2 regions of the Butyricicoccus sp. AM78-15b2TA genome follow, and region 1 is predicted to be linked to the other one. Evidence: a T-box and tRNA genes for the amino acid it is inferred to sense, from the RefSeq annotation. Region 1 holds a T-box; the other holds one or more tRNA genes.

Region 1 (14,878 bases):
CGCAGCAATGCCGCTCTCCCTGCGATTCTTCACGAATTCTTCATCGCATTGTTTTAGTAGGATGACAAAATTTTTTTATAAATTCGTGCTTTGATTACCATGTTCTGTAAAATAATAAACTTTTCTAAGTGCGAGGTGAAAAAAGTAAATATTTTACGCAGTATTTTTGTACAAAAAGTCTGTTCAAAATTATCATTTTTCACAATAGTTGTTGATAATATTGATAAATACGCGAGATTTTTTTATTCATTCATCCAAATTGCACAAATACATCTTGACAAAGAATTTTAAAAGTGATAAATTTATCTCACGAAAGGACGAAAGGAGGCTGAGCAGGAAATGAAAAAGGTTATCTGTTCGGAACACGCACCCGCAGCCATCGGCCCGTATGCACAGGCAATTGCAGCAAACGGTATCGTATTTACTTCGGGTCAGCTTCCGATTGATCCCGCAACCGGTGCTTTTCCGGAAGGGATCGCAGCACAGACCAAGCAGTCGCTCACCAATGTAAAGGCAATCCTTGCTGAGGCAGGAACCGGTATGGATCAGGTGATCAAGACTACCGTCTTCCTGAGCGACATGAACAATTTCGGCGCGATGAACGAGGTTTACGCCACCTTCTTCGGTGAAGGCAGCTACCCGGCACGTTCCGCTGTGGAGGTTGCAAGACTTCCCAAGGACGCTCTCGTCGAGATTGAGGTAACCGCTCTCCTGCCGTAAGGCAAACCAAAAGAAGAAGAAAAGAAAACAGTAACACCAAAAGAAAGGTGCTGTCCGCTAGGCAAAGCCGGAACCGGAAAACCGGCTTTGACGACCGGGGTACCTCCAAAACACAAACGGCAACAACGCCAAAAAAATGGAGGTAATTTTATTATGAGCAAGCAGTATCCGCTGAACGTACCCGCACCGCATCATTTTACTTACGCAGTCCGTGATCTTCCGGAAGTAACCGTTGAGCAGCGTGAGCGCGCTCTTCAGGCTACTCATTACAACGAGTTCGCATTCCCGTCCGGCATGCTGACCGTTGATATGCTGTCCGACTCCGGTACCACTGCAATGACCAATCATCAGTGGGCAAGCCTGTTCCTCGGCGACGAGGCTTACGGCCGCAACACCGGTTATTACGTTCTGCTCGACACCTTCCGCGACATCTTCGAGCGCGGCGGCGAGAAGAACTGGAAGAAGATCATCGACCTCGTTCGCACCGATTGCCGCGACGTTGAGAAGATGATGGACGAAGTTTATCTGTGCGAGTACGAAGGCGGCCTGTTCAATGGCGGCGCAGCTCAGATGGAGCGCCCGAACGCATTTATCATCCAGCAGGGCCGTGCAGCTGAGTCCGTTCTGATGGAAATCGTTCGCAACATCCTTGCTAAGCGTCACCCGGGCAAGAAGTTCACCATTCCGTCGAATGGTCACTTCGACACCACCGAAGGCAACATCAAGCAGATGGGTTCCATTCCGCGTAACCTGTACAACAAGACCCTGCTGTGGGAAGTACCGGAAGGCGGCCGTTACGAGAAGAACCCGTTCAAGGGCAACATGGATATCGAGAAGCTCGAGCAGCTGATCACCTCTGTTGGTCCGGAGAACGTTCCGCTGATCTTCACCTGCATCACCAACAACCCGGTTTGCGGCCAGGCCGTTTCCATGGGCAACCTGAAGGAAATCAACCGCGTTGCGCATAAGTACAACATCCCGCTGGTATTTGATACCGCTCGCTGGGCTGAGAACGCTTACTTCATCAAGATGAATGAGGAAGGCTACGCTGACAAGTCCATCGCTGAGATCGCTACCGAGATGTTCTCTTACTGCGATGCATTCACCATGTCCGCTAAGAAGGACGGCCACGCTAACATGGGCGGCATGCTGGCATTCCGCGATAAGGGCCTGTTCTGGAAGAACTTCTCCGACTTCAACGAAGACGGCACCGTTAAGACCGACGTTGGCGTTCTGCTGAAGGTTAAGCAGATCTCCTGCTACGGCAACGATTCCTACGGCGGCATGTCCGGCCGTGACATCATGGCTCTGGCAGTTGGCCTGTACGAGTCCTGCGACTTTAACTACATGAACGAGCGTGTTGCTCAGTGTAACTACCTGGCAGAAGGCTTCTACGACGCTGGCGTTAAGGGCGTTGTACTGCCGGCAGGCGGCCACGCTGTATACATCAACATGGATGAGTTCTTCGACGGCAAGCGCGGCCACGACACCTTCGCTGGTGAGGGCTTCAGCCTTGAGCTGATCCGCCGCTACGGCATCCGTGTATCCGAGCTGGGCGACTACTCCATGGAGTATGACCTGAAGACCCCGGAGCAGCAGGCTGAAGTATGTAACGTAGTTCGCTTCGCAATCGACCGCAGCCGTCTGACCAAGGAGCACCTCGACTACGTTATCGCAGCTGTTAAGGCTCTGTACGAGGATCGTGAGAACATTCCGAACATGCGTATTGTTTGGGGTCACAATCTGCCGATGCGTCACTTCCATGCATTCCTGGAGCCGTACGCTAACGAAGAGAAATAATCCCCTGTTCCATCCTTTCGTCAAAGGCGATACCGCATAATTGCATAAATTGTGCGGTATTTCCGCCAATGCTGCAGCAAAGGCGCTGCGGCATTGCATAACAGGAATTTCTCCTGACCTTTTTATAACTTGATAATCAGGGCGTAACCTGTGCCGCGTGGAAAGTGCACAGGAAAGCAAAGAACAAAGGCGTTCTTTTTGCCAGAAAACTAAACAGTTTCTGCGTCAAAGAGAACGCCCTTTTTCTATCCATTTACACATTAAAGGGGTGTAAGATAATGAGTAAAGAGCCTAAAAACTTAGAACAGAGAGATGGTTTCCAGAGTAAGTGGGGATTCATTCTGGCATGTATCGGTTCTGCGGTTGGTATGGGCAACATCTGGCGTTTCCCGATCATGGTGCAGAAGTACGGCGGCATGACCTTCCTGCTTCCCTATTTTATCTTTGTAATTTTGATCGGCAGTACCGGCGTTATCGAGGAGTTCGCTCTCGGCCGCCGTGCAGCTGCAGGTCCGGTTGGTGCGTTCGGCATGTGTACCAAGGAGCGCACCGGCAGTGATAAATCCGGTAAGGCGATCGGCGCAATCCCGATCATCGGTGCATTGATGCTGGCAATCGGCTACACGGTCGTTCTCGGCTGGATCTTCAAGTACACCTTCATGTCCCTCTCCGGCAGCCTGTTCAATCTCGGCACGGATATGGGCGCAATCGGCGGCACCTTCGGCATGACCGCACCGGAGGCAGAAACGCTTCCCGAAGCCCTCAAGGCAATGGCGTCGGCCGGCTTCTTCGGCATCGGCAACGGCGTATGGCAGATCGTTGCACTGGTCGTTTCCCTCGCCATCATGGTAATGGGCGTTGCAGGCGGCATTGAGAAGGCAAACAAGGTCATGATGCCTGTTCTGTTCGGTCTGTTCCTCGTACTGGCAATCTACATCGGCACTCTGCCCGGCGCATCCGCAGGCTATAAGTACATTCTGACCCTGAATCCGGCCGGTCTGGCTAAGCCCGACCTGTGGGTATTTGCATTCGGTCAGGCGTTCTTCTCCCTGTCCGTTGCAGGCAACGGTTCTGTAATCTACGGTTCCTACCTGTCCAAGAGCGAGGATATCCCGTCCTCCGCACGCAACGTTGCAGTATTTGATACCATCGCAGCTCTGCTGGCAGCAATCGTTATCATTCCGGCAATGGCAGTTGTTCTGGGCGAAGGCATCAACGACGTAAAGGGCGGCCCCGGCCTGATGTTCGTTTACCTCGTAAACGTATTCAACGCAATGCCTGCCGGCCGTATCATCGGCGCGATCTTCTACATCTGCGTACTGTTCGCAGGCGTATCCTCCATCGTAAACCTGTACGAGGCACCGATCGCCTTCCTGCAGGAGCAGTTCAAGTTCAAGCGCGCAGCAGCCGTTGGCACCATCGGTGTAATCGGTCTGGTCGTTTCCATCGCAATCCAGCCGTGGACCTCTCAGTGGATGGACGTTGTTTCCATTTACATCTGCCCGCTCGGCGCTGCTCTGGCCGGCATCATGTTCTTCTGGGTACTCGGCAAGAAAAAGGCACTTGCTGCTGTTAACGAAGGCGCTAAGAAGCCCATCGGCAGCTGGTTCTTCCCGCTTGGTAAGTGGGTATACGTTATCTGTGCAATTGCTGCACTGATCCTCGGCATTATGTACGGTGGCATTGGCTAATCCCTCAAGCTAACCACTGGACTTTCGTTAGACGTTCATGGGTTTATGAATCGTCTGTATCCCCCCTTTTGTCTTTGTCCCCCGTCACTGCTGTGTGGCGGGGGACATGCTTTTCTAATTAGAAATTAGCAATCCGCAGGCAGTAATCGCTGCATGCAAAGCAAAACCCCGGCTTTGCCGCACTTGACAAAACCGGGGCTGCTCGGGTATAATATACCCAAGGGATGCTGTTCAGGCAGTCAGACCTTATTCAATCAGGATTTTTAGTCACTGACCGTTCGAGGCCTAATCGAGCGGTCAGTGCGCTTTTATACAGAAAATGTACAGCAGGATTACTGCACATACGAAAAGCCGAAGCAATTTCTTCTGCATTTGCGACACCTCCTTTCCTCCCCAAACCGAGGAAAGAAAGAAGGTCTGACCGCTATCGGAACAACATCTGCTTACAGTATAGCATATACGACAGAATATTGTCAATAAACCGTCCTTTCAGGCGGTTTTTGTTGTTATAGCAGAAAAAGAGACGAACCAGGCAGGCTCGTCTCTTTTTACGTTGTATGGAGAAGATTCAGTTAAAGTACACGATATCTTCCTTCGCCTTTTCGGCGGGTTCTACCGTGATGGCATGCAGCACCGGACCGGGACCGCGGTACTGCGGCAGCTCCTCGACGGTGATGGACGCCGTTACCTTGACCCAGTCGCGGTTATGCAGCTGATCGCGGTCGGGATAGCGGCAGAGGAAGCCGAGGAAGGTGACGTCATCCGCGCAGCAGACCATGCCGAAACGGCCGGGCACGAAGCTGCCGGCGGGCACATCCTTGCCGACGTAGGCCTGGGCAAGAAAGCGGACGGTCTTGCCGTCATACTTCATCGGATCGCTGGTGGCGTCGATGTACCAGAGACCGTAGTCCTCCGGCTGGATGTCGATGATATCCGCATCCACGTCAAACGGCAGCGGCATATTGCGGGCGTAGTCCTCGGAATTGCCGTTCACGTCATCCAGATAGATTGCCGCACGCGGGTTCATCGCCTTGATGTTCTTCTTGTACAGCATATCCTTCAGCTCGTCCGTGCAGCGGTTGAACACAACAAGGTCAGCGGTGGTGATATGCTCGAACATCATCGGGCCGATGTTGTTGGAATACAGCTCAAACGTGGTCGCATCGACCGTCGTGACAATCTGGTACAGCTCCCAGCGGGCAGGAAACGCCTGCATCAGCTTTTCCAGCTTCCACATGCCGTTGTACTCAACAAGAATGCGGTCCGGCTGGTATTTCTGCTCCACGCGCTTGAGGATATTCGGCGTCAGACGGTCCTCGGACTCGATGGGCACAAGCGCGGTGCCGTAGTGCAGCAGCCACTTCTCGTCGTACTCCTCGATGCCCTCCTCGCACAGCAGCAGCACCGTGCGCTCGTTCTCGGTAAAGTTCGGGTCCGCGAGAATATCCTGAATGAACTTGGTCTTGCCGCTCTCCAAAAAGCCGGTAAAGACGTATACCGGAATGGGTTCGTTAGCCATGATCTGGTTACCTCACTTTTCGTTTACGCCGAACAGAGCAGCGATACGCTCCTCATCCAGTTCGGAGCCGATGACGCACAGGCGGCCGGTGTAATCGGCAGTGCCGCGGCGAATTTCGGGTGCGCCCGGAACGTAGTCAAAGTGCAGCCACTCGCCGCCGTCTGCACACGGAACGATGCCCTTTGCACGCAGTACGGTGCCGAGCGTAACATCACCGAGCGCGGTAAGTGCCGCGTTAAGCTCGTCCTCGGTGTACTTGCGGGTCGTTTCCTTGCCCCAGGAGGTGAATACCTCGTCAGCATCGTGATCGTGGTCGTGACCGCAGCAGCAGTGACCGTCGTGGTCGTGATGATGGTGCTCGTGGTCATGATCGTGGTGATGCTCATGCTCATGGTCGTGATCGTGGCAGCCGCAGGTGCAGTGCTCGTCGTGCTCGTGATGATGCTCGTGCTCCTCGTGGTCATGCTCGTGGTCATGCTCATGCTCATGTTCGTGCTCATCATGCTCGTGGTCATGGTGGTGATGATGATGCTCGTGGTGCGGCTCGTGCGCGATCTCCTCGAGAACCTCCGCAACGAGGTCGCGGCTGCCTTCCATGGTGGAGAGCAGCTGCTCGCCGGTCAAATCCTTCCACGGGGTGGTAACGATGCGGGCGTGCTCATTCAAGCCGCGCAGCATGGCAACGGTCTCGTCGAGGCGCTTCTCCGGGCACTCAGCCGTGCGGGACAGCAGGATGGCACCGGCATGCGCCACCTGATTCTCGAAAAACTCACCGAAGTTCTTGAGGTACATCTTGGCCTTGAGCGCGTCAACAACCGTGACGAAGCTGTTCAGCTGTACATCGAGGTGCGCGTTCTGTACCGCAGCGATAACATCGCTCAGTTTGCCGACGCCGGACGGCTCGATCAGGATGCGGTCCGGATGGTACCGGTCCACAACATCGTGCAGCGCCTTGCCGAAGTCGCCAACCAGCGAGCAGCAGATGCAGCCTGCGTTCATCTCGTTTACAACAATGCCGGCATCCTTGAGGAAGCCGCCGTCAATGCCGATCTCACCGAACTCGTTCTCGATCAGAACAACCTGCTCACCCTTGAGCGCATCGGCCAGCAGACGCTTGATGAGAGTCGTCTTGCCGGCACCCAGAAAACCGGAAATAATATCAATTTTAGTCATGCTTTGTCGCTCCATTTCTATGCACGGCACAGGGATTCCCAAACCGTACTTAAATTTTCCGAACGCTTATATTATACCACATTTATCGAAAAAAGAAAAGCTATTTGGTTAGCGGACGCTAATCTTTCCGGCTGCGCGGCGTGTTTGAGAGCCGCGACGCAACAAAACCCCGGCCCTGTCGCTTGACAAGACCGAGGTTCTGCGGGTATAATATACCCAAGGGATGTTGCTAAGCAACCAGACCTTTCCGTATCATAGTTAAACTAAGATGACCGTTCGGGCCCTAATCCGAGCGGTCATCGTGCTTTTATACAGAAAATGTACAGCAAAATCACTGCACATACCAACAGCTGTACTGCCTTTTTCTGCATCCGCGCCACCTCCTTTCCTCCTCGAACTGAGGAAAGAAAGAAGATCTGACCGCTAATGGAACAACATCCGCTTATAGTATAGCATATCCTGCAGAAATCTGTCAATCAACCGCCTTTACAGGCGTTTTTTTATTTTTTTGCACAAAAAATGGAGAACGGAACTCATTTCCGTTCTCCACTTTCCATTCTCAATTTGATTTATTCTCCCATCACCTGAAAGACAATATCCCGCACGCGGTTGCGGGTATCGCACTCCACAAGGGTCAGATTCTGCCACGGGCCGATGGTGATCTCGCCATTCACGAACGGGATAACGATAAACGGGCTGAGCAGCGCCGCCTTGATGTGCGACGAGCCGTTATCATCGTGCCAGGTATCGTGGTGGTGGTAATGAATGACCGCACCGGTCTCATCGCGGTAGGGCGAAAAGACGTCCATCGCCGCCTTGAGGTCATGGTAGACCATACCCGGCTCAAACTCGAGCGTGGTCAGACCGGCAACGCCGCCGGTGGTAAAGCCGGTAATCGTGCCGGACTTCATGCCGGTCTTGCGGCAGGCGTTCTGCACCGCTGCGCGGAAGTCATCGGTAACGTCGATCATGCCCATGTGGGCCTTGGTTTTGTAGGTTTTGGTTTCGGTATAAACAGGCATTTGCGATTCTCCTTTAGAGGCACTCTAAGTAGCGGCCGTACAGCGTTTTGCTGAGGTCGGCGGCGTGACGGAGCAGCGTCTGACGGCTGATATAGCCGCGCGCGTACGCAATCTCCTCCAGACAGGCGATGTAGCGGCCGCTCTCATCCTGCACGCGGCGGACAACCTGTGCAGATTCGAGCAGATTCTCGGCGGTACCGGCATCCAGCCAGACGAAATCCCGCTCGAGCTTTTCAACGTGCAGCTGACCGCGTTTCATGTACTCGATATTGACATCCGTAATCTCCAGCTCGCCTCTTGCCGAGGGCTTGAGTCCGCGGGCAATCTCCATAACCGAGTTATCGTAGAAATACAGACCCGGAATGATATAGTTAGACTTCGGATAGCGCGGCTTCTCCTCGATGGAAATAGCACGGCCCTGACCATCAAACTCCACAACGCCGAACGCACGCGGGTCATCGACATAGTAGCCGAACACGCAGGCGCCGGATTTCATCTGCACGGCACGGTCCAGATAGCTCTGGAAATTGGGGGAATAGAAGATATTATCGCCCAGAACAAGGCAAACCGAGTCATCCCCGATGAACTGCGAGCCGATGAGCAGCGCGTCCGCGATGCCGCGTGCAACCTCCTGCACCTCGTAGGTGATGTTGACGCCGAAGCGGCCGCCGGAACCGAGCAGACGGTAGAACGGGCCTTCCTCTCCGGGCGGGATGATGATGAGAATATCGCGGATACCGGCCTGCAGGAGCGCAGCCAGCGGATAGTAGATCATCGGTTTATCGTATACCGGCAGCAGCGGTTTGCATACCGGACGTGTCATCGGGTACAGGCGCGAGCCCTTACCGGCGGCAAGAATGATTCCTTTCATTGGCTATTCCTCTATCTATATGGTTTTGTGAGATTAGTATAGCACACTTTGGGCAAATAAGAAAGCAATTTTCTAATAAAGCAGAGAGTGGAGAGCACTTCGCTCTCCACTCCTCACTCTTTCTCAATCGTCAGCACCGAATGATACGGCATCGGCTTTCCGTCCACGGCGTTATCGCGCGATGCGCCGCTGAATTCATACTCGTACCGGAAATCCAGCCCGTCGAGATGCGCCTCCTTGACGTTTTTCGTATCCGGTGCATCATATTCCCAGCCGTCGTCAATGATGTCATCCCTCATGTGGGCGGCATACAGCCAGCTCCATTTGGCATACGCGGCCGCAAAGGCGTAATACACCGTCATGCGCTCCTGATAGCCGCACGAGCCGTTCTGCGAATCCGAAACCACCGTCACAGACTGCACATAGCCGTCCGCATCGGTTTCGACCGTCACATCGGATACAGAATCGCCCAGCGAGAAGAAATACCTGCCGCCCATTCCCACGTCGCTATTCCAGCTGCCGTCCGGCCGGACATACGCTGCCATCCCTTGATTATAATGCAGGCAGTCGTTGCAGTTCTCCACATACTCCGCAAGGGTCAGCTCGCCGCGATTGGGCGGCAGCTTGGCGTACAGGTCAATGCCGTAACCTGCGGCTGCTCGCAGCACGAGCACCAGCAGGTACAGCGCCACGCGATACCAGCGCACCTCCCGCTCGCGGACAACGATGCTGCACCCGTTCTCCAAATCCCACGGCAGCTCCTCTTCTTTGCACGCGCGGTAGCACTTGTACTTGTAGTACCAGTCGAAGACCGGCAGCGCATAGCAGTTGCCGTAGCCGAACACGCCCCACAAACGGGCATATGCGGTGCGGATGGACAGCTTTTCTCCGTCCTCATCGCGGACGGACAGCCCGAAGATCCACTTGCCGGGCGTTGTGCCCCAGTAATGCAGCAGCACCGGCTCGAACACGAACGTCAGCAGCCAGCTGACATACCCGCACGCGAGCATCCACGCCAGACTCGCCGTGAGCTGGATAAAATTCTCCGGATTGATGCGGAACACCCACTGTGCCAGCATCGACCACAGCAGCCCATACAGTCCGGCATCCACATTGCGGGCAAAGAAGCGCCGCCACGGACAGCCGACCGGCGGAATGCGGTCTTTCTCGCGCGGGTCGTCTGCGGGCAGCACGATGGACTGGTACCGGTCTACATCCAGCCCGTTCCACTCCGCTCTGTCCTCGCAGATGGCGCGGCACATCGCATACGCCAGTTCGCTCTCGCGGATGTCCCCCTGCAATACGTCGAGCTGGCCTGCCGCCGCCTCGGGCAGCGCTTTCTCGCCGCTCTCGATGGCGCGGATGTCGGGCACGCTCAGGCGCAGCCGCCGCAGCAGCATGATCTTCCGCAGTGTCTGTACATTGTCCTCGGTGTAGTCGCGGTAGCCGTTCTCGCCGCGTGTCGGCTTGAGTAAGCCTTCCTTCTCGTAAAACCGGATGTTCGCCCGGGATAATCCCGTCCTGCGCTCTGCTTCCGCTATGTTCATACGATCACCTTCCCTTCTATTGATTACATTATAAGGGATAAAGTGGGTTTACAGTCAAGTGTTTTCGGGGAAAATGTTAAGAAAAAAGAGTGGAGAAACTCCACTCTTTTTATGTTTAGTTCAGCTTAATGCAGCTTAATTCAGCGCTGCAATCGACTCTTCCAGCTTTGCGAGGTGCTCGCGCAGCTTTTCGGCCTTTTCGCGCTCGGCTGCAACAACCTTCTCGGGTGCCTTATCGACAAACTTCGGATTGTTCAGCTTCTTCATAACGAAGTCGATATCCGCCTCGACCTTGCTCTTCTCCTTGCCGAGGCGTGCGCGCTCGGCCTCGAAGTCGATGAGGTCGCCCATCGGCATATAGATCTGTGCGTCGCCGGTGACAACCGATGCCATCTTGGCAGCGTCCGCCGGAACGGCGTCGATGAGTTCAATCTCGGAAGCGTATGCCAGCTTGGGGAAGAAGCCTGCGCCTGCGGAGAACGTATCCTTCTTCTCGGTCAGGATGAGCACCTTGGCCTTCTTGGAGGGCGGTACGTTCATCTCGGCACGGCGGTTGCGGATGGCGCGGACAGCGTCCATCAGGCTCTCCATCTGTGCCTCCTCCGCGGCAAAGTGCAGCTCGTCCTTGTATTCCGGCCATGCGGATACCATAACGGACGGGCCTTCATGCGGCAGCGCCTGCCAGATGGTCTCGGTGATGAACGGCATGAACGGGTGCAGCAGCTGCATCGCGCCGCTCAGCACATAGCAGAGCACCTTCTGTACGTTCTCGTCGCCGGTCTGCAGACGGGTCTTTGCAATCTCGATATACCAGTCGCAGAAGTTCTCCCAGATGAAGTCGTTCAGCTTGGCAGCCGCCAGACCCAGCTCGTACTGGTCGATGTTGCGGGTAACATCGGCAACCAGTGTGTTGAACTTGCTGAGAATCCACTTGTCCTCGATGGTAAGGTCTGCGGGCAGCTGGACTGCCTTATCCTTGTCGATGGTCAGGTTCATCTGGATAAAGCGGGATGCGTTCCAAATCTTGTTGCAGAAGTTGCGGGACGCCTGCACGCGCTCATCCGAGAAACGCATATCGTTTCCGGGGCTGTTGCCGGTTGCGAGGGTAAAGCGCAACGCATCCGCGCCGTACTGGTCGATGACCTCGAGCGGGTCGATGCCGTTGCCGAGCGACTTGGACATCTTGCGGCCCTGTGCATCGCGCACCAGACCGTGGATATAAACCGTCTCGAACGGGGTTTCGCCCATGTGCTCCACACCGGAGAAGATCATGCGGGCAACCCAGAAGAAGATAATGTCGTAGCCGGTAACGAGCGTAGAGGTCGGGTAGAAATAGTCAAGCTCCTTGGTCTTGTCCGGCCAGCCGAGCGTGGAGAACGGCCACAGAGCGGACGAGAACCAGGTATCCAGTACGTCCTCCTCCTGATGGATATGCGTGCCGCCGCACTTCGGGCAGGTGCATACGTCGGTCTTGGAGACGGTCATTTCGCCGCAGTCCTCACAGTAGAACGCCGGAATGCGGTGACCCCACCACAGCTGACGGGAGATACACCAATCGTGTACGTTTTCCATCCAGCGCAGGTAGGTCTTGGAGAAACGGTCGGGCACAAACTTGGTCTTGCCCTCGTTTACTACGTCCATAGCGGGCTTGGCGAGCGGCGCCATCTTGACGAACCACTGTGCCGAGGTCATCGGCTCAACGGTCGTACCGCAGCGGTAGCAGGTGCCTACGTTGTGCTCGTGGTCCTCGATCTTGACGAGCCAGCCGCCTTCCTCGAGGTCCTTTACAACCGCCTTGCGGCACTCGTAGCGGTCCATGCCCTCGTACTTGCCGCCGTTTGCGTTGACGGTCGCGTCCTCGTTGAACACGAGGATCTGCTCGAGGTTGTGGCGCTGGCCCATCTCGAAGTCGTTCGGGTCGTGGCACGGCGTAACCTTAACACAGCCGGTGCCGAACTCCATATCAACGTACTCGTCACCGAAAATCGGAATCTCGCGGTTCATGATCGGGAGGATGCAGGTCTTGCCGATGAGGTGCTTGTAGCGCTCGTCGTTCGGGTTGACAGCAACGCCGGTATCGCCCATGAAGGTCTCCGGACGGGTGGTCGCAACCACCAGCTCACCCGAGCCGTCCGCGAGCGGATAGCGGATGTGCCACAGCTTGCCCGGCTGGGTTTCGTACTCAACCTCGGCGTCGGACAGCGCAGTCGCGCAGTGCGGGCACCAGTTGATGATGCGGTGGCCCTTGTAGATCAGGCCCTTGTTGTACAGGTTTACGAATACCTCGCGGACCGCCTTGGAGCAGCCCTCGTCCATGGTGAAGCGCTCGCGGTCCCAGTCGCAGGAGGTGCCGAGCTTTTTGAGCTGGCTGATAATGCGGCTGCCGAACTTGTCCTTCCACGCCCAGACGCGCTTAAGGAACTCCTCGCGGCCGAGGTCGTAACGGGTCAGACCCTCCTCCTTGCGGAGGTTCTCCTCTACCTTGATCTGGGTTGCGATACCGGCGTGGTCGGTGCCCGGCATCCACAGTGCCTCGTAGCCCTGCATGCGCTTGGTGCGGATGAGGATATCCTGCAGGGTCTCGTCGAATGCATGGCCCATGTGCAGCTGGCCGGTAACATTCGGAGGCGGAATAACGATGGTGTACGGTTTCTTGTCCGGATTGACCTCGGCGTGGAAGAAGCCGGAATCGACCCAGAACTTGTACAGCTTGTCCTCGACCGATTTCGGGTCGTAGGTCTTAGGCAGTTCGCTCATTGATCTATCTCCTTCAATTTGATTTACGATATACATGCGGGATACCTCTGTGTAAACAAAAAAGAGCATACTCATCCCGACAACAGGACGAAGTATGCTCCGTGGTACCACCTGAATTCGCGTAAAGACGCGCACTCGTTGCCCCGTAACGCGGGTTAGACGGAACAGCTTAACGAACATTCGGCTGTTCTGCTCCAAAGCGACCTTCTTCTTCCCCGCCGAGGTGCTTGCACCGACCGCACCCTCTCTAAACGCGCAAAGGAAAAATACTCCTCTTTTTCACTGCATTTGTGTATTAACTTTAATATTATAGCTGTTAAATCCGGGTTTGTCAAGGGATATCCCTTGTTTTCCGGCACCGACCCTCTGGGGCACGCGAACCGCGTGGGCGGTTCGCCCCTAACGGGCGGCAGTTTTTTTCAGCACCGGCTGACTGGGGCACACGAACTGCCGCAGGCGGGTTCGCCCTTTCCGGGCGGCAGGTTTTTCAGCACCGGCTGACTGGGGCACACGAACTGCGTGAGCGTGTTCGCCCTATCCGGGCGGCAGGTTTTTCGCTGAACCTCAGTGAGGGGATTCGCCGTCTGCGGACGGCGGGGACGTTGCGGCGCCCGCCGCGGGGGCAAAAAGGAAGGGACACCTACGGTTTCCCTTCCTCTTTGAACTCCTACCTTTCCCTTGCTTCCTAATCTGGCGCAGATTTCCTATATGTGACCGCTTCGAAAAGGGGAACGACAGAGGATTTTTTCTTCCGTGTCTTTCTCAACATATTCGCAGTGTCAGATACATTACTGCTACACATGTGATTTCATCTAAGCAGGCGCGACATAACAGTGTCGCGCAAGTCGTCAGCACGTTATAATAGACAGGGCCTGCGAAGATAAATTGTACCAAACGCTTAATTCGTAGGTGCCATGCGGTATAACGTGTTAAAGAGTTGCGCGGCACGGTTATGCCGCGCCTGCGTAGAGTAAACCGTATGTGTAGCAGTACGTTGTCTGTGAACTGCGAAAAGGCGGAGAAAGACACGCTTCGGTAACCCGACTGCCGTTCCCCTATTTCGCAGCGGTCACATGTCGGCAATCTGCGCCAGACCCTCCAAGGGAAAGGGGTGATTCACAAGAGGGTGGAAACCGTAGGTGTCTACCCTCTTGTGCCCCCGCCGGGTAGGCGCACTCCCTGCTGAGGTTCAACGAACCCCTCCCCGCCCGTTAAGGGCGAACACGCTCACGCAGTTCGCGCGCCCCGCTCAGCCGGTGCAGAGAAACAGGCTCCCGCCCGGCAGGAACTTACGAAAGTCTCCGCTTGAACTCCTCATACCCAAACATCCGCACGACCTCATCCGTGCCGTCGGCGCGTCTTACCGCGATGAGCGGCAGCGGCATACCGTTAAACGTATTGGTCTTGACCATGGTGTAGAGCGCCATGTCCTCGAACACGACCTGCTCACCGGCGCCGAGCGCCACATCGAACGAATACTCGCCGATGACATCGCCTGCGAGGCAGGAGCGGCCGGTCAGCAGATAGGTGAACGCCTTTTTCCCCGGCTCGCCGCCGCGGTACACCGGCGGACGGTACGGCACCTCGAGCACGTCCGGCATGTGGCACGCCGCCGAGGTATCCAGAATCGCAATGTCCTTATGGTTGTGCATCACCTCAAGCACGGTGGCGACCAGATAGCCCGCATTCAGCACAACGGCCTCGCCCGGCTCCAGATAAACCTGCACCTTGTACTTTTTCTGCAGATAATCAATGCAGTGCACCAGTGTTTCCACATC
Region 2 (14,878 bases), on a different contig from region 1:
GCATGTCCAAGCGTACCGGCAAGAGCCTGACCCTGACCGACCTGCTCGACGAGATTCCGGTAGATGCAGCGCGTTTCTTCTTCAATTCCCGCGCGGCGGAGACCCAGATGGAGTTCGACCTTGACCTTGCTATCAAGCAGGATTCCGACAACCCGCTGTACTATGTGCAGTACGCGCACGCGCGTATCTGCTCCGTGCTCAGGAACGCACAGGAGAGCGGCATTGCGCTGCCGGATACCGGCAAGACCGACCTGTACGTGCTGACCGGCGCAGATGAGCGTCAGCTCATCAAGCAGGTTGCTCTGCTGCCCGAGGAGATCGTGCAGTCCGCTGTCAGCCGCGATCCGTCGCGCCTCAACAAATACGCCGTTGCACTGGCGCAGCAGTTCCATCATTTCTACAATGCCTGCCGCATCAAGGATGCCGAGCCGACTGTCCGTGATGCGCGTCTGACCCTGTGCCTGGCAGCAAAGCAGACCATTGAGAACGTGCTGAAACTCATCGGCGTAGACGCACCGGAGTCGATGTGACAACGTATAGGGGACTTCAAAAGTCCCCTATATACGAAGTATGGTTCTGGAGAAACCATACTTCGATACCCGAATGACGCGCTCCAAGAGCGCTGGGTCGGGGTAACAAAACCCACGCACATGTCGCGGGTTTTGTTGCGGCGCATGCGCCGCTGATTGAAAGCCGCCGTGTAACGGCGGCCGTCTGCGGACGGGACCAATGGCTCGGTTTTTCGGTAAAAAACCTGCCATGCGGTTACGTTTTGCAAGCAAAACGGATTTTTTGCCGCGCTGAGCGCGGAGGAGAACCACATGAAAAAATTAGCGAAAAGAATAGCGGCACTGGCGATGACGGCGGCAATGATGACCGCCTCCGCCGGTGCGATCACGCAGGACGGACAGAGCGAAACGTGGTTTGACGGCGTTTGGGCGCTCATTGATGCTTTCGGCCTCAAGGCAGAACATGATCCGTACGTTCTGCAGAACTATATCAATAAATATCTGGAAAAGCATCCGGATGAGATGTATGACGTGCTCAACGACATTCTCTCGCTGCTCGATACGCATTCCATGTATCTGTCGAGCGAGGAGTATTCGCAGGGATTTTCGACGCTTGAGGGCTTTGTCGGCATCGGTGTCGGCCTGCAGGAGACAGAAAACGGCGTACAGATCGCTGAGGTCATGCGCTATTCAGCGGCGGAGGAAGCCGGTCTGCAGATTGGCGATCTTATCGTGAAAATCAACGGTGAGGACGCAACCAAGCTGAAAAATGCCGATGTAGCGTCTAAGCTGCGCGGCGAGGAAGGCACGTCGGTCAAGCTGACCGTGCGCCGCTACGGACGGGACATTACCGTTACCTGTGAGCGCCGTCAGGTCAACCGCGTGTACGTTTCCAACAAGACGATGGCGGACGGTGTGGAGTACATCAAGGTCAGCGCCATCGGCTCGCAGAACGACTGGTCGGCGTTTTCGGAGATTTGGGACAGCCTGCCGTCCAAGAACACCCGTGCGGTCATTCTCGACCTGCGCGGCAACGGCGGCGGCCTGATCGACGCGGCGCTCAAAATGGCGAATGCTATGACACCGGTCAAGGATGCAGAGCTTGCCGGCGTCCGCTACCGCGACGATATGGGCGGCCTGGAGCAGACCTATTCGACCGGCAATGCGCTGCCGCTGGGCAAGATTGTCGTTCTGGTGGACGGCGGCACGGCTTCCGCGGCGGAGCTGCTGGCAGGCAGCCTGCAGGACACCGGCTCGGCGACACTCATCGGCAGCAAGACCTACGGCAAGGGACAGGGTCAGTTCCACATTGATCTGGTAAACGGCGACAAGCTGGTCATCACCACGCTGGAACTCGAGCTGCCCAAGCAGGGCTGCTGGGAAGGCGTCGGCCTGACGCCGGATATCCAGCTGGAAAACCGCAAGGTTACGGTCAATACCAAGGACCTGAAACCGCTCGATACGAGCACAACCCTGCGTTTTGGCGACAGCTCGGACGCGGTTTACGCCATGACCGAGCGCCTGTCGCTGCTGGGGCTGCTCACCGAAGCAACCGGCAGGTATGACGGCGACGTAGCGGACGCGGTAGCGTCCTTCCGGGCGGCTTACGATCTGCCTGCGGCGCTGTATGCGTCTCCGGAGATGCTGAGTGCACTGGACGAAGCGGTTACTGCGCTGAACGGCCAGACCTATCTGGTGGACGATCAGCTGCAGAGCGCACTTGAAATGTGCAGACTGGCGGCGGCAAAACCGCAGAAGTATATCGTTAAGAGTGACGGCAGCTGGACGAAAAAGTAAACTTTATCAACTGAAATATGAATATTTTTCATCTTCTTAGGAGGAAGAACAACCTTGGATATTCCTTTATGTCAATCCGAGCATAAACCGCAGCTTTTGCTGAACGATCCGGCGGCAATTCCGCTGTATCATACTGCGCCTGAGCGGTTTGCAGGCGCGCTTGCACCGAATGCCGAATTGTGTGATGCATGGTCTGAAGAACTGGCACCGCTGCCGGTCGGCCTGGCGCTCGCGTGCCCGCCCGAACCCGATGCGGAGCACTGCGAACGCCCGATCACCATGCACTATATTGAGCAGTGCAAGGATGCCTTTCGTCCGCTGCTGCACGACGATGCGGCGTTCTATTATCTGCATGGCGCGCCGACGTTTCCGGCACTGCGTGCCGCTGTGCTGGCTCTGGGCGATCTGTGCGGCCGAACGGTAATTGCGGAGCTGAATGTGGAGGACGATGAAGGCCATCTGCCGGACGGCACGGATGTGCGGGCGGCTATCGGTGTGCTGCAGCGCATTGGCGTTACGACTGTGCTGATCAGCGCACACGATCCCGAATCGCTGACGCAGGCGCTCGAAATCGCGGCACCGTATGCGCGGCTGTCGCTCGGCGTGTGCATGCACGCGGACTGGCTGTCTCAAACCACACTGTACAACACTGAGGTCATTGTGCCCGACATTACGGAAGCATTCGTCGCAGCGCTGCACGGCAATCAGGTGGCGTGCAAAACGCTGCCGCGCGATCACGATGATTTTATCTGTGCGCCGGATGGCAAGCACGCGCATTTTATCGCTCCGACCATCGACATTTCAGATGAGATCGAGTGCGGTCCGCATCTGGATGAGGATCTCATCGAAGCCGAGGATGATTCGGGTGCGTTCAAGCTGCTGCTCGAAACCGAAGAGGATGTTGTCACACTGGAGGAATCCCGCTATATGATCTCGCGTCCGCTGTGCCTGTGCGCGGAATCTGCCGACCTGCTGGAGCAGGGTCTGCGGGTTTTTCCGGGACTTGCGCTGTATGACGGCACATGGGAGCAGGAAGACGCGGTCATTTCGTACTTTGAGACGAAATACGGCATGATCCGCTTATAGGGGACTTCAAAAGTCCCCTATATACGAAAGACGGTTCCGGAGAAACCGCCTTTCGATACCCGAATGACGTGCCCCAGGGGCACTGGGGCGGGGAAACAAAACCCACGCACATGTCGCGGGTTTTGTTGCGGCGCAATGCGCCGCGGATTGAATGCTGCCGCAGAGCGGCAGTCGCCTGCGGGCGGCCGCTATCCTTGCGCGACTTCTTGGTCGCGCTGCGGGACCAAAGACTCGGTTTTCTGGACGAAAACCGGTCTTGTAGTTGCAATTATGCAAGCAAATTGTTATTGAATACCGCGCGGAGCGCGGTTATCTGGATAGGAAAGGCAGGGTGGAACCTATGGACTGGAGAGAAGTTACGATCTACACGACGACCGAGGGCATCGGTCCGGTCGAGGCACTGCTTGAGGACAACGGTGTAGAAGGCTATGTGCTTGAGGATGCGGCGGATTTTGAAGAATTTCTCAAGGACACCGAAATATACTGGGACTATGTAGACGAGGATCTCGTGCGCGAGAAGCGCGCGCAGGAAACCTGTCTGAAGATTTATCTGCCGGACAGCGACGAGGGTGCAAAGCAGTACGCGGATATCCGTGCCGCGCTGGAAAACCTCAAGGCACGCGATGAGGAGCACGCCTGGGGCCGACTGTGTACCGAAACCGCGCTGACCCGTCAGGAGGACTGGGAGTGGGGCTGGAAGCAGTATTTCAAGCCGTTCCCGGTGGGACGCGGCTTTATGATCAAGCCCTCGTGGGAGACGGTTGAGGACCCGCAGGGCCGCCGTATCCTTGAAATCGACCCGGCGTCGTCCTTCGGCACCGGCAGCCACGACACGACCCAGCTGTGCATGATGGCGCTCGAGGATGCGGTAAAGCCGGGTGACAAGCTGCTCGATATGGGCACCGGCTCGGGTATTCTGGCCATTGCGGCGGCTATGCTCGGTGCGGATGTGCAGACTATCGTCGATATCGACGAGAACTGCCTGAAAACTGCACACGAAAATGCGGAAAAGAACCATGTTGAGATCGGCAGGGGTCTGTGCGGCGACGCGCTGCGCGACCCGAAGCTTGCCGAGGACATCGGCGGCGGCTACGACGTGATCGTGGCGAACATCGTGGCTGATGTCATCATCGGCATGTCGCCCATGTTTGCGGATAAGCTGGTCAAGGGTGGTACGCTGATCTGCTCCGGCATCCTCAACGAGCGTGCCGAGGAGGTGCGCACGGCGCTGGAAAAGAGCGGATTTACGATTCTTTCGCACGAGAAGAGCGATGACTGGAGCGCTTTTGCTGCGAAAAAGTGATTTATTTCAGGATTCACGGAATGTTCACTTGCCAAACGGCTGTTTTTTTGCTAAAATAGGAAAGGTTATTTGATTATTATGCCTCGATTTTTTGTCGATCAGCAGCCGCAGGACGGCGTGCTGACCCTTACCGGAGAAAACGCGCATCATGCGGGACGTGTTCTGCGTCTGCGCGTCGGCGAAGGTGTTACCCTGTGTGACGGTGCCGGAATGGATTTTGACTGCACGGTGGAAGCCGTGGAGAAGGAAGCCGTGACCTGCCGGGTCGTAAGCTGCCACGCGGCGGATACCGAGCCGAAGCAGGCTATCACGCTGTTTATGGCGCTGCCTAAGGGCGACAAAATGGAATTTATCGTGCAGAAGGCGGTAGAACTCGGCGTCAGCCGTATCGTGCCGTATCTGTCCAAGAATTGCGTTTCCCGACCGGATAAGACCGAAAAGAAGGTGGAACGCTGGCGTAAAATCGCTGCCGAGGCAGCAAAGCAGTGCGGCAGAGGACGTCTGCCGGAGGTGGCAGCCGTTGTACCGGTCGCTCAGGCGATCGTGCAGGCGGCGCAAAGTGAAACGGCACTGTTTTTCTACGAAAACGAGAAGCGGACCGGTCTGCACGACGCGCTTGCAGGCGGTGTCAAGGACACGGTTTCGCTGATGGTCGGGCCGGAAGGCGGCTTCGATCCGGCTGAGGCAAAGGCAGCCGTGGACGCGGGACTGCAGAGCGTTTCGCTCGGTACACGCATCCTGCGGTGTGAGACTGCGCCGATTGCGGCGCTTGCGGCCGTGCTCTATGCCGGTGGCAACATGTGAGAAGAAATAAAGGGAGTGTTAAACATTGGCAAAAAACAATGTGGGTAAAAAGCCAATTTCTCAGGAAGAGTATACCACCAACAAGGTACTCGCGGTATTCAGCGTGTGCCTGCTCGGCGTGCTGGTGCTGATGATCCTCGAGCGTCTGCTGGGCTACAGCAACACTTGGAAGACCGGCGTGCTGGTAACGCGGGTGCTGCTCGGCGTGGGCATTGTCGGCGCAGCAGCCGGCATTATCATGCTGGGACAGGAGCATGCAGGCAAGCGCAGCAGCGTGCGCCGCATCGTATGCGGACGCAATATGCTGATTGCAAGCATCGTTGCCATCGTATTCCTGACCGCGATCAACTACTACGGCACCATGCCGATCAAGGCGATGTATGTTGTTCTGCCGGTTTTGGCAGTGTATTATCTGGTGTATCATTCTTATGCGCCGGAATTTTTCCTGATTGCAGTAGATACCGGTGTGGGTGTTGCGGCGATGCTGGTGATTCACCGTGCACTGGTTTCGGCTAACCATACGTGGATGTCCACCGTGGCGGTAGCAGGTACCGCGGTGCTGGCGCTGATCCAGATCGGTGTTACGGCTTCTCTGCGCCGCAAGAAGGGCAAGTTCACCTTCCGCGGCAGCAAGATCGACACCCGGTTCAGCAAGAACGCGTACCTGATGCTCACCATTACGCCGATCGTGATGGTAGCGCTGACGGCAGTCGTTGTACTTGCGGCAAGTCATGTCATGATCGCACTGGGTGCGGCAGCGGCATATCTGTTCATCACTGCGGTATATTACACTGTGAAGCTGATGTGATAATTGCATTTTTGTCGAAGCGCGGTGCGTTTTGACGGTTAGACAGCGGGCGGCGCAGCCGCCCGCTTTGTCATACCCGAAGGAGGGGACGTATGAGACGATTTTTCGGCTTTCTGCTGACCATGACTCTGCTTGGCGGCGGTGCATTCTGGCTGCCGTATCTGCAGGCGAAGCCGGTGGATAATGTCTATCAGGCGGCAGGTCTGCTCCGGCAGGACGCGGAGAACGGCGGAAACGGCGTTGCCTTCCGCGAGGACAACGTGGACGCGGACGAGGTGTACAGGGCACTGGAGGCGCAGTATCCATACGCATTCGCGCTGCACGCGGTAACACGGCCGAATAAGACCATTGAGCTGAACACTGAGGTTTCTCGGCAGGCGCGGCAGGAGCAGGCGTGGGAGTACGCCAGGGTTCTGGCGGCAGGCTCGGTTTCGCAGACCATGACGGCCGAGGAGAAGCTGCGTGCGCTGCACGATACCCTCATCCGTCAGTGTGAGTACGATGTGGATACGGCAGAGGAGGACGCTCCGGACGGCTCGGCACCCGCTTTCGCGGCAGACGGCGCGCTGCTCGATCATAAGGCTGTGTGTGCCGGTTACGGTCGCGCGTATGAGATGCTGTGCAAGGCGGCAGGCATTCAGGTCATCTATGTCGCATCCGAGGAAATGAACCACGGCTGGAATGCTGTGCGGCTGGGCGGCACAACATATTACATCGACTGCACGTTTGACGACCCGATTCCGGACAGAGGCGAATATGTATCCGATCAGTATTTTATGCTCACCGGAGAAGAGCTGGCGCAGACGCATACTTGGAATGAGGCGTTCTACGAGCAGCTTCTGGACAGTCTGCAACAGGGCGGGAAATAGCGGAAAAATCGGTTCCAAAACTTTTTCAAAAAAATTTGAAAAAAGGTGTTGACATTTACTCGATTATGGACTATACTAAACAAGTCGTCAGCGAGCGGGCGATAACAACGGAAAAGGATATGGCGGTATAGCTTAGTTGGCTAGAGCGTCCGGTTCATACCCGGAAGGTCATTGGTTCAAGTCCAATTACCGCTACCATTTTCCCTTGGCCCGTTGGTCAAGCGGTCAAGACACCGCCCTTTCACGGCGGTAACGGGGGTTCGATTCCCCCACGGGTCACCACTTGGAAGTTTAGCTCAGCTGGGAGAGCATCTGCCTTACAAGCAGAGGGTCAGCGGTTCGAGCCCGTTAACTTCCACCACGAAAACCACTCACGAAAGTGAGTGGTTTTTCTTTTTGCCTTTAGAAACCACTGGCTTTTCGGGGGCACGAGTTTCGTCAGCAATACGCCCTGTCTGGGCGGGAGGTTTTTCACTTGAAATCAAGCGAGGAGTTGCGCTCTGCGGAGCGCGGGGCGCGGCACGTTCCCGCCGTCCGCAGACGGCGAATCCCCCGCTGAGGTTCAGCGGAAAACTCTCCGCCCGGAAAGGGACGAACACGCTTGCGCGGTTCGAGTACCCCACTCAGCCGGTGCTGAGAAATGCCGCCCGGATAGGGCGAACCGCCTGCGCGGTTCGTGCATCCCAGCGGGTCGGTGCCGGAATAGCCTGCGTTGCGGTTAAACCACCGCAACTTCACATAAACTACGTTTGCGTTACTCCCACATATACGGTATAATATAACCCGTTAGACAAACTTTTCCGGAATCGAGGGAAATTATGCAACAAGTGACCCGAAAAACGCTGGGTGCGGGAATCAATCTCACCTGCGTGACCACACCGAAGTTTAAGCGGGCAGTGCTGCGTGCGATGCTGGTGCTGCCGCTCGGCGGCGAGGATGCCGCGCTGCGCGCGTGTCTGCCGCAGGTTTTGCGCCGCGGCACGGCCAGGCTGAACGATATGCAGGCGTTCGGCACCGCGCTCGATGAGCTGTACGGTGCGCGTATTGAAGCTGCAGTGCGCAAGGAGGGCGAGAACCTGTGCATCGGCTTTCTGTCCGACTGTATTGATGAGGCTTATGCACCGGGAGCCGACGGCCTGACCGCCGGTGTGATCGGTCTGCTGTGCGATCTGCTGTACAACCCGTATCTGCAGGACGGCCTGTTCTGCGCCGCCTATGCAGAGGGAGAGCGCGGCAACCTGATCGACCGCATTGCTGCCCTTAAAAATGATCCGCGTTCGTGGGCGCCGCGCCGGCTGAATGAGATCATGTGCGAAAACGAGGACTACGGCAAGTCCGCGCTTGGTACGATCGAGCAGGCGGAGCGCATTACATCGGAAACGCTGTACGCGGCCTATCGCCGCGCGCTGAGTGAGGCGCAGGTGGAGCTGTTCTACTGCGGTACGATGATGCCGGACGAGGTGGAAGCGCGCTTCATGGCAACGCCGCTGGCCCAGCCGCGCGAGGGCACGCTGTATCAGCCGCACACGGTCGTGCAGGCGCGGCCTGTTGGTGACGTTCGTGAGGTCGTTGAGGATGCCGAGGTAACCCAGGGCAAGCTGTCACTCGGCTTCCGCACCGGCGGTGCATCACTGACCGGCGGAGAACCGGCGGCGTACTGGATGTTCCAGACCATCTACGGCGGCTCGACAAGCGCGAAGCTGTTCCTCAACGTGCGAGAGAAAAAGTCGCTGTGCTACTATGCAAGCGCACAGTTTGTAGCATCTAAGGGACTGATGATCGTGGGCTCCGGCATCGAGAACAGAAATTTCGAGGTCGCACGCGATGAAATCCTGCACCAGTTGGATTTGTGCCGTGCAGGCGAAATTACGGACGCAGAACTCGAAAGCGCACGCAAAACGCTGGTCAACGGCTGGCGCACTATGCTCGACGACCCGCTTACACTCGAGCGCTACTGGATGGGACAGGCGGCCGCAGGCACGCTTGTATCGCCCGAGGCGCGCATCGAGCAGGTGGCCGACATCACGCGCGAGCAGGTCATTGCCGCGGCACAGGGCACAGCGCTTGACACGGTATTCTTTATGAAGGGAGCGGCAAAATGACAAAGAATGATTCCGCTCTGCACGAGAGTATGCAGACCCGCACGCTGGCAAACGGTCTGCGCATCTGCTATCTGCCCAAGGAGGGCTTCAGCAAGACCTTCGCCATTCTGGCGACCGATTTCGGTTCGGTGGACGCATCGTTCACCTTTGAGGGCAAGCGGTATGACACACCGGCGGGCGTTGCGCACTTCCTTGAGCATAAGATGTTCGAGGATGAGGACGGCAATGCACTGCAGAAATTCGCCCGCACCGGTGCAAGTCCGAACGCCTTCACAAGCCACACCATGACGGCGTATCACTTTTCCTGCACCGACCGGTTTGAGGAGAATCTGGAGATTCTGCTTAAATTCGTGTTCACGCCGTACTTCACGGATGAAAACGTGGAGAAGGAACGCGGCATTATCAATCAGGAGATCCGCATGGTAGAGGACACACCCAATTGGGAGGTGTTCGTCGGCGCGTATGAGGGCCTGTACCGCAATCATCCGGTGCGCGTGTCCATTCCGGGCAGCGAGGAGAGCATTTCGCATATTACACCGGAGCTGCTGTACACCTGTCACCGTGCGTTTTACAGTCCGAAGAACATGGCGCTCGTGGTGTGCGGCACAGCGGACTTTGAGCAGGTATGCCGCATGGCAGAGGAGATTTCACCGCAGGACGCACCGGAGATCGGTCAGCGTCATTACGGCGAGCGCCGCGCGGAAGTCCATCAGCCGGTTGTGACGCGCAAAATGCAGGTGTCGCTGCCGCAGTGTATGGTCGGCTTTAAGGACGTACCGGTTCCGGCAGGCGAAAGCCGCCTGCGCCGCAGTCTGATCGGTGATCTGGCGGTGCGTATTCTGTGCGGCGATACCTCTCCGCTGTATGCAAAGCTGTACGAAAAGCGGCTGCTCGGACGCGATTTTGATGTGGATTACTCGCTTATTCCGGATGGCGCATGCGCGATCCTCGGCGGCGAGAGCCGAGATCCTGCGGCTGTGCGCGAAGCGCTCGAGCGGGAGACTGCACGGCTGGCGCAGGAGGGCATCGAGCCGAAGCTGTTCCGCCGCATGAAGAACGCACTGTACGGCATGCGTTTGCGTATGCTGGATGTGCCCGATCTATATGCACGGCAGGAGATCGCGTCTGTTTTTGCGGGCGAGCATTATCTGGATTTTGCCGGGCTGTTTGACACCATTCATGCGGAGGATGTGCAGGAAATGTTCCGCCGCTGGGCACAGCCGAACCGCTCGACCATGTCGGTGGTAGAGCCGAAGTAACGATAGAAAGAAGAAAGATCATGGAACACACAATTTCATTTCCGGCGCTCGGCCTGAACCTTGACATCAACCGTGTCGCTGTCAATCTGTTCGGCAAGGATATTTACTGGTATGGCATTATTATCTGTCTGGGCTTTGTGCTGGCGGCGCTGTATGTCAATCGGCGGACGCAGGAGTTCGGCGTTACGTCGGACAATCTGATGGACTGCCTGATCATCTGTGTGCCGGTCGGCATCATCAGCGCCCGCATTTACTATGTGGCGTTTGAATGGGGCTACTACAGCCAGCATCCGAATGAGATCATCGCCATCTGGAAGGGCGGCATTGCGATTTACGGTGCGGTCATCGGTGTTGTGATTGTACTGGCGGTGTACAGCAGAATGAGGAAACTGTCGTTTGCCAGCCTGTGCGATCTGGCGGCGTTCGGTCTGCTGATCGGTCAGTGCATCGGAAGATGGGGCAACTTTGTCAACGGTGAGGCACATGGCGGTGCAACCTCTCTGCCGTGGGGCATGAGCATTGACGGCGCCTCTCCGGTGCATCCGACCTTCCTGTATGAGTCGCTGTGGAACTTTGTCGGTTTCCTTGTGCTGCATTTCTATTCGAAGAAGCGCAGGTTCAAGGGCGAAATGGCGCTGCTGTATGTAGCGTGGTACGGTTTGGGCCGTGCGTGGATCGAGGGCCTGCGGACGGACAGCCTGTATCTCGGCCCGGTGCGCGTATCGCAGCTGCTAGCCGGCATAAGCTGCATTGCGGCGATTGTTGTGCTGGTACGGCAGTATAACCGCATCAAGGTTGAAAAGGCGTTCTATGCGCCGGAGCAGGACAAGGCGGACGAGAAAAAAGGCGAATAACATTTCACGATAAAGGAGAACGACAACATGAGTGCAGTAAGAATGGACGGCAAGGCACTGTCTGCGAAGGTGCGCGGCAGCATTCTGGCAGAGACCGAGGCGCTGAAAAAGCAGGGCGTAACGCCGGGTCTGGCGGTTATTATCGTCGGCAACGATCCGGCGAGCGAGATTTACGTCCGCAATAAGGAGCGCGCCTGCGAGCAGTGCGGCTTTTACAGCGAGAAGTACGCGCTTCCCGAGGAGACCACACAGGAGGAGCTGCTTGGTCTGATCGCGCAGCTCAACGAAAGTCCGGCAATTTCGGGCATCCTGTGCCAGATGCCGGTGCCGAAGCATATTTCCGAGCAGGCGGTCATCGACGCCATTGACCCGAAGAAGGACGTGGACGCGTTCCATCCGGTCAATGTCGGCAAGATCATGGTCGGCAATTTTGATTTCGTGCCGTGCACGCCCGCGGGTGTCATGGAACTGCTCGACGAGTACAAGATCGACCCGAAGGGCAAGGAGTGCGTCGTAGTCGGCCGCTCGAATATCGTCGGCAAGCCGATGAGCATGCTGCTGCTGCACCGTCACGGCACGGTTACCATTTGCCACAGCCGCACGCAGGATCTCGCAGAGGTGTGCCGTCGTGCGGATATTCTGGTAGCCGCTGTCGGCAAGGCAGGCTTTATTACGCCGGATATGGTCAAGGAGGGCGCAGTGGTGATTGACGTTGGCATCAACCGCAACGCCGAGGGCAAGGTTTGCGGCGATGCGGCACCGGAGGTTATGGAAAAGGCCTCTTACATGACGCCGGTTCCGGGCGGTGCCGGTCCGATGACCATCACCATGCTGATGAAGAATACGCTCAAGGCGGCAAAGCTGCAGAACGGCATCCGGTAAATAAAAAACGTCCGTATCCGGGTTGACAATCCGGGTGCGGGCGGGTATACTAAAGATAACGAAAGGTGCTGCCGGTAGACGGTCAGCACCTAAAGAAAACGGAAGAAATAACCGCAATCATTGGGAGTGAGAGGCGGTTATTTCTTCTTTGGTCCTAAAATACGCTCAATAAGTACAAGTATCACTACACGAATTACGAGATATTCCATAAAACCACCCCCTTTACAGGGGCAAGACTTAACCGCCTACCGCAGGCGCGGCAGCACCTTTCTTAACGACAAGTATAACAGAAATCGACTGCTTTTGCAATCCCACCAAATTTCGGCGGGATTGTTTTTATTTTGTAAATTAGAAAAGATTGACCTTTGTCCGGATTCATTCTATAATAAAGCTAATGAGTTAACCGCAACATACGGTTTATCACGTCAGGGGAGGACGAATACAATGGATATGAAGAAGCTTGCCGGCGATAAGGCGGCAGAGTATGTAAAGGACGGCATGGTTGTTGGTCTGGGCACCGGTTCCACTGCGTACCACATGGTAAATGCAGTAGGCGAGATGGTAAAGAACGGCCTGAAGATTCAGGCGATCCCGACCTCCAAGGCTACCGAGGCGCAGGCTCGTGAACTGGGCATTCCGCTGCTGACCATCGACGAGCTGGATCACGTTGATCTGGCAATCGACGGCGTAGATGAGATCGACCCGCAGTTCAACGCCATCAAGGGCGGCGGCGGTGCGCTGTACCGCGAGAAGGTCGTTGCATCCATGGCGAAGGAAGTTATCTGGATCATGGACGAGTCCAAGCTGGTAGATAAGATCGGCGCTTTCCATCTGCCGGTTGAGATCGCACAGTACGGCTCCAAGCAGGCGATGGAGCGCATGGCAGCTTACGGCTGGAATCCGGTTCTGCGTGTACGCGACGGCAAGACCTTCGTTACCGATAACGGCAACTTTATCGCGGATCTGCACCTCGGCGCAGGCTTTGACATTCAGGACGTTTACTCCAAGCTGACCGGTATGCTCGGCGTGCTGGAGCATGGTCTGTTCCTCAACATGTGCAAGCGCATGATCGTCGGCCACTCCAACGGTGAGGTTCAGGTCATCGAAAATCCGTCCAAGTAAGCGCAGCTGAAAGGCAGGAGAATTAATGATGGATCAGAACGATCAGAACGACCGCTTCGACAGATTCGACCGCTTTGAGCCGGACTTCAGCCGGTTCGAAAGTGCCTCGGACCGCAGTGAGCGCTCGAGCAGCCTCGACCGCAGTGAGCGTCCCGCACGCACAGGCAGACGTCAGTCGGCACGTCCGGTGCGTTCCGGCATGCGCATGGGCAAAGGCAAGCCGATGCGCAGAGCATCGGTTAAGCTGAACTACCGCATGGTGCTCTGCATTGCCGTGCTGGTACTGCTTTTGCTGACGATCATCTTCGGCGGACTGTTCAAGTCCCGCGGCAGTAAAATTGCGGACCTGAACTCGCAGATCGAAACACTGAATAAGGATAAGGACAATCTGTCCGCACAGATTGGTGCGCTGACGCAGGAGAATCAGACCCTGCAGAGCAGCATCACCGCAACGCTTCCTGCGGCTAAGACCGCAGAGACCAACAGCATCGTGGATCTGATCCCGATGCTGAACGACGGCGTTTATGTAGTACAGAGCACCGGCTCGCAGCTTCGCTACATCAGCGTTCCGAAGGGCTATCTGCAGGACAAGCTGGGCGAGTACCGCGATGACGCTTCCGGCTATGCCGCCTCCACCGGCGATGCACCGATCTGCCAGTACTATGTGCTGTTCACCGACCGCGTGATCGGTCTTGCAGAGGGTGACACCGGCTTTGTCAGCACCGACCGCAGCGCAACCGGCTCGACGAGCACGATTCCGTCCGGCTTCTATGACTTTGTTGCTTCGTTCTTCAATAACAGCAGCAATACCACGGCTTCCGGCAGCAATTCGAGCGATAGCAGCAGCTCGGATAGCAGCTCTGACAGTTCGAGCGACAGCAGTGCGTCCGACAATTCGTCTGACAGCAGCGCTTCTTCCGCATCTGCGGATGCAAACGCATAATCTGCGGGAAAATTAAAAAAATCAGAGGCATGGACTTGACAGTTCGTGCCTCTTGTGCTATGCTATTAAAAGCCGCATTGTGCATAGGCTTTTGTAAGTGTGTATCAAACGATGCACCGCCGTGCCAAGCGTGACTCTACAACGAAAGAGAGGGAAAACACATGTATGCCATTCTGAAAACTGGCGGCAAGCAGTACAAGGTATCCGAGGGCGACGTAATCTACGTTGAGAAGCTCGGCGTAGAGGACGGTGCTACCGTATCCTTTGACGAGGTTCTGGTAGTAGGCGAGGGTGATTCCATCACCGTAGGCGCTCCGTACGTTTCCGGCGCGGTTGTAACCGGCACGGTTGAGAAGACCGGCAAGGGCAAGAAGATCAACATCTTCAAGATGAAGCCGAAGAAGGGTTATCGCCGTCGTCAGGGTCATCGTCAGCCGTACACCAAGGTGACCATCGCGTCCATCAAGGCGTAAGACCGTGACCAAAGTCACTTTTTCGCTGCAGGAGGATAAAATCCTCGCGGTGGATATTCTCGGCCAC

Evidence for each region. A T-box is a leader RNA that pairs with one kind of tRNA and senses whether it is charged. The one in region 1 lies ahead of PGS25_RS08910 (valine--tRNA ligase), so its partner is inferred to be a tRNA-Val.
Region 2: it encodes a tRNA-Val, which carries the amino acid that the T-box ahead of PGS25_RS08910 (valine--tRNA ligase) is inferred to sense. The anticodon was not compared.

The regions. Positions count from the first base shown of each region.
Region 1 is NZ_JAQEHY010000008.1:2,292-17,169, reverse strand. Features, by position in the region: gene PGS25_RS08950 (RidA family protein) at 340-720, shown strand; gene PGS25_RS08945 (tryptophanase) at 874-2,520, shown strand; gene PGS25_RS08940 (sodium-dependent transporter) at 2,799-4,211, shown strand; gene PGS25_RS08935 (TIGR03943 family putative permease subunit) at 4,780-5,730, opposite strand; gene PGS25_RS08930 (CobW family GTP-binding protein) at 5,743-6,903, opposite strand; gene PGS25_RS08925 (YjbQ family protein) at 7,473-7,925, opposite strand; gene rfbA (glucose-1-phosphate thymidylyltransferase RfbA) at 7,939-8,796, opposite strand; gene PGS25_RS08915 (MerR family transcriptional regulator) at 8,910-10,343, opposite strand; gene PGS25_RS08910 (valine--tRNA ligase) at 10,479-13,100, opposite strand; T-box leader at 13,181-13,392, opposite strand; gene nspC (carboxynorspermidine decarboxylase) at 14,390-14,878, opposite strand, start outside.
Region 2 is NZ_JAQEHY010000013.1:17,310-32,187, reverse strand. Features, by position in the region: gene argS (arginine--tRNA ligase) at 1-530, shown strand, start outside; gene PGS25_RS11680 (S41 family peptidase) at 822-2,306, shown strand; gene PGS25_RS11675 (hypothetical protein) at 2,361-3,392, shown strand; gene prmA (50S ribosomal protein L11 methyltransferase) at 3,733-4,695, shown strand; gene PGS25_RS11665 (16S rRNA (uracil(1498)-N(3))-methyltransferase) at 4,774-5,499, shown strand; gene PGS25_RS11660 (hypothetical protein) at 5,525-6,307, shown strand; gene PGS25_RS11655 (transglutaminase domain-containing protein) at 6,400-7,176, shown strand; tRNA gene PGS25_RS11650 (tRNA-Met) at 7,298-7,374, shown strand; tRNA gene PGS25_RS11645 (tRNA-Glu) at 7,384-7,458, shown strand; tRNA gene PGS25_RS11640 (tRNA-Val) at 7,462-7,537, shown strand; gene PGS25_RS11635 (hypothetical protein) at 7,648-7,914, opposite strand; gene yfmF (EF-P 5-aminopentanol modification-associated protein YfmF) at 7,995-9,278, shown strand; gene yfmH (EF-P 5-aminopentanol modification-associated protein YfmH) at 9,275-10,537, shown strand; gene lgt (prolipoprotein diacylglyceryl transferase) at 10,558-11,391, shown strand; gene folD (bifunctional methylenetetrahydrofolate dehydrogenase/methenyltetrahydrofolate cyclohydrolase FolD) at 11,419-12,273, shown strand; gene rpiA (ribose-5-phosphate isomerase RpiA) at 12,718-13,395, shown strand; gene PGS25_RS11605 (hypothetical protein) at 13,424-14,338, shown strand; gene rplU (50S ribosomal protein L21) at 14,500-14,811, shown strand; gene PGS25_RS11595 (ribosomal-processing cysteine protease Prp) at 14,816-14,878, shown strand, end outside.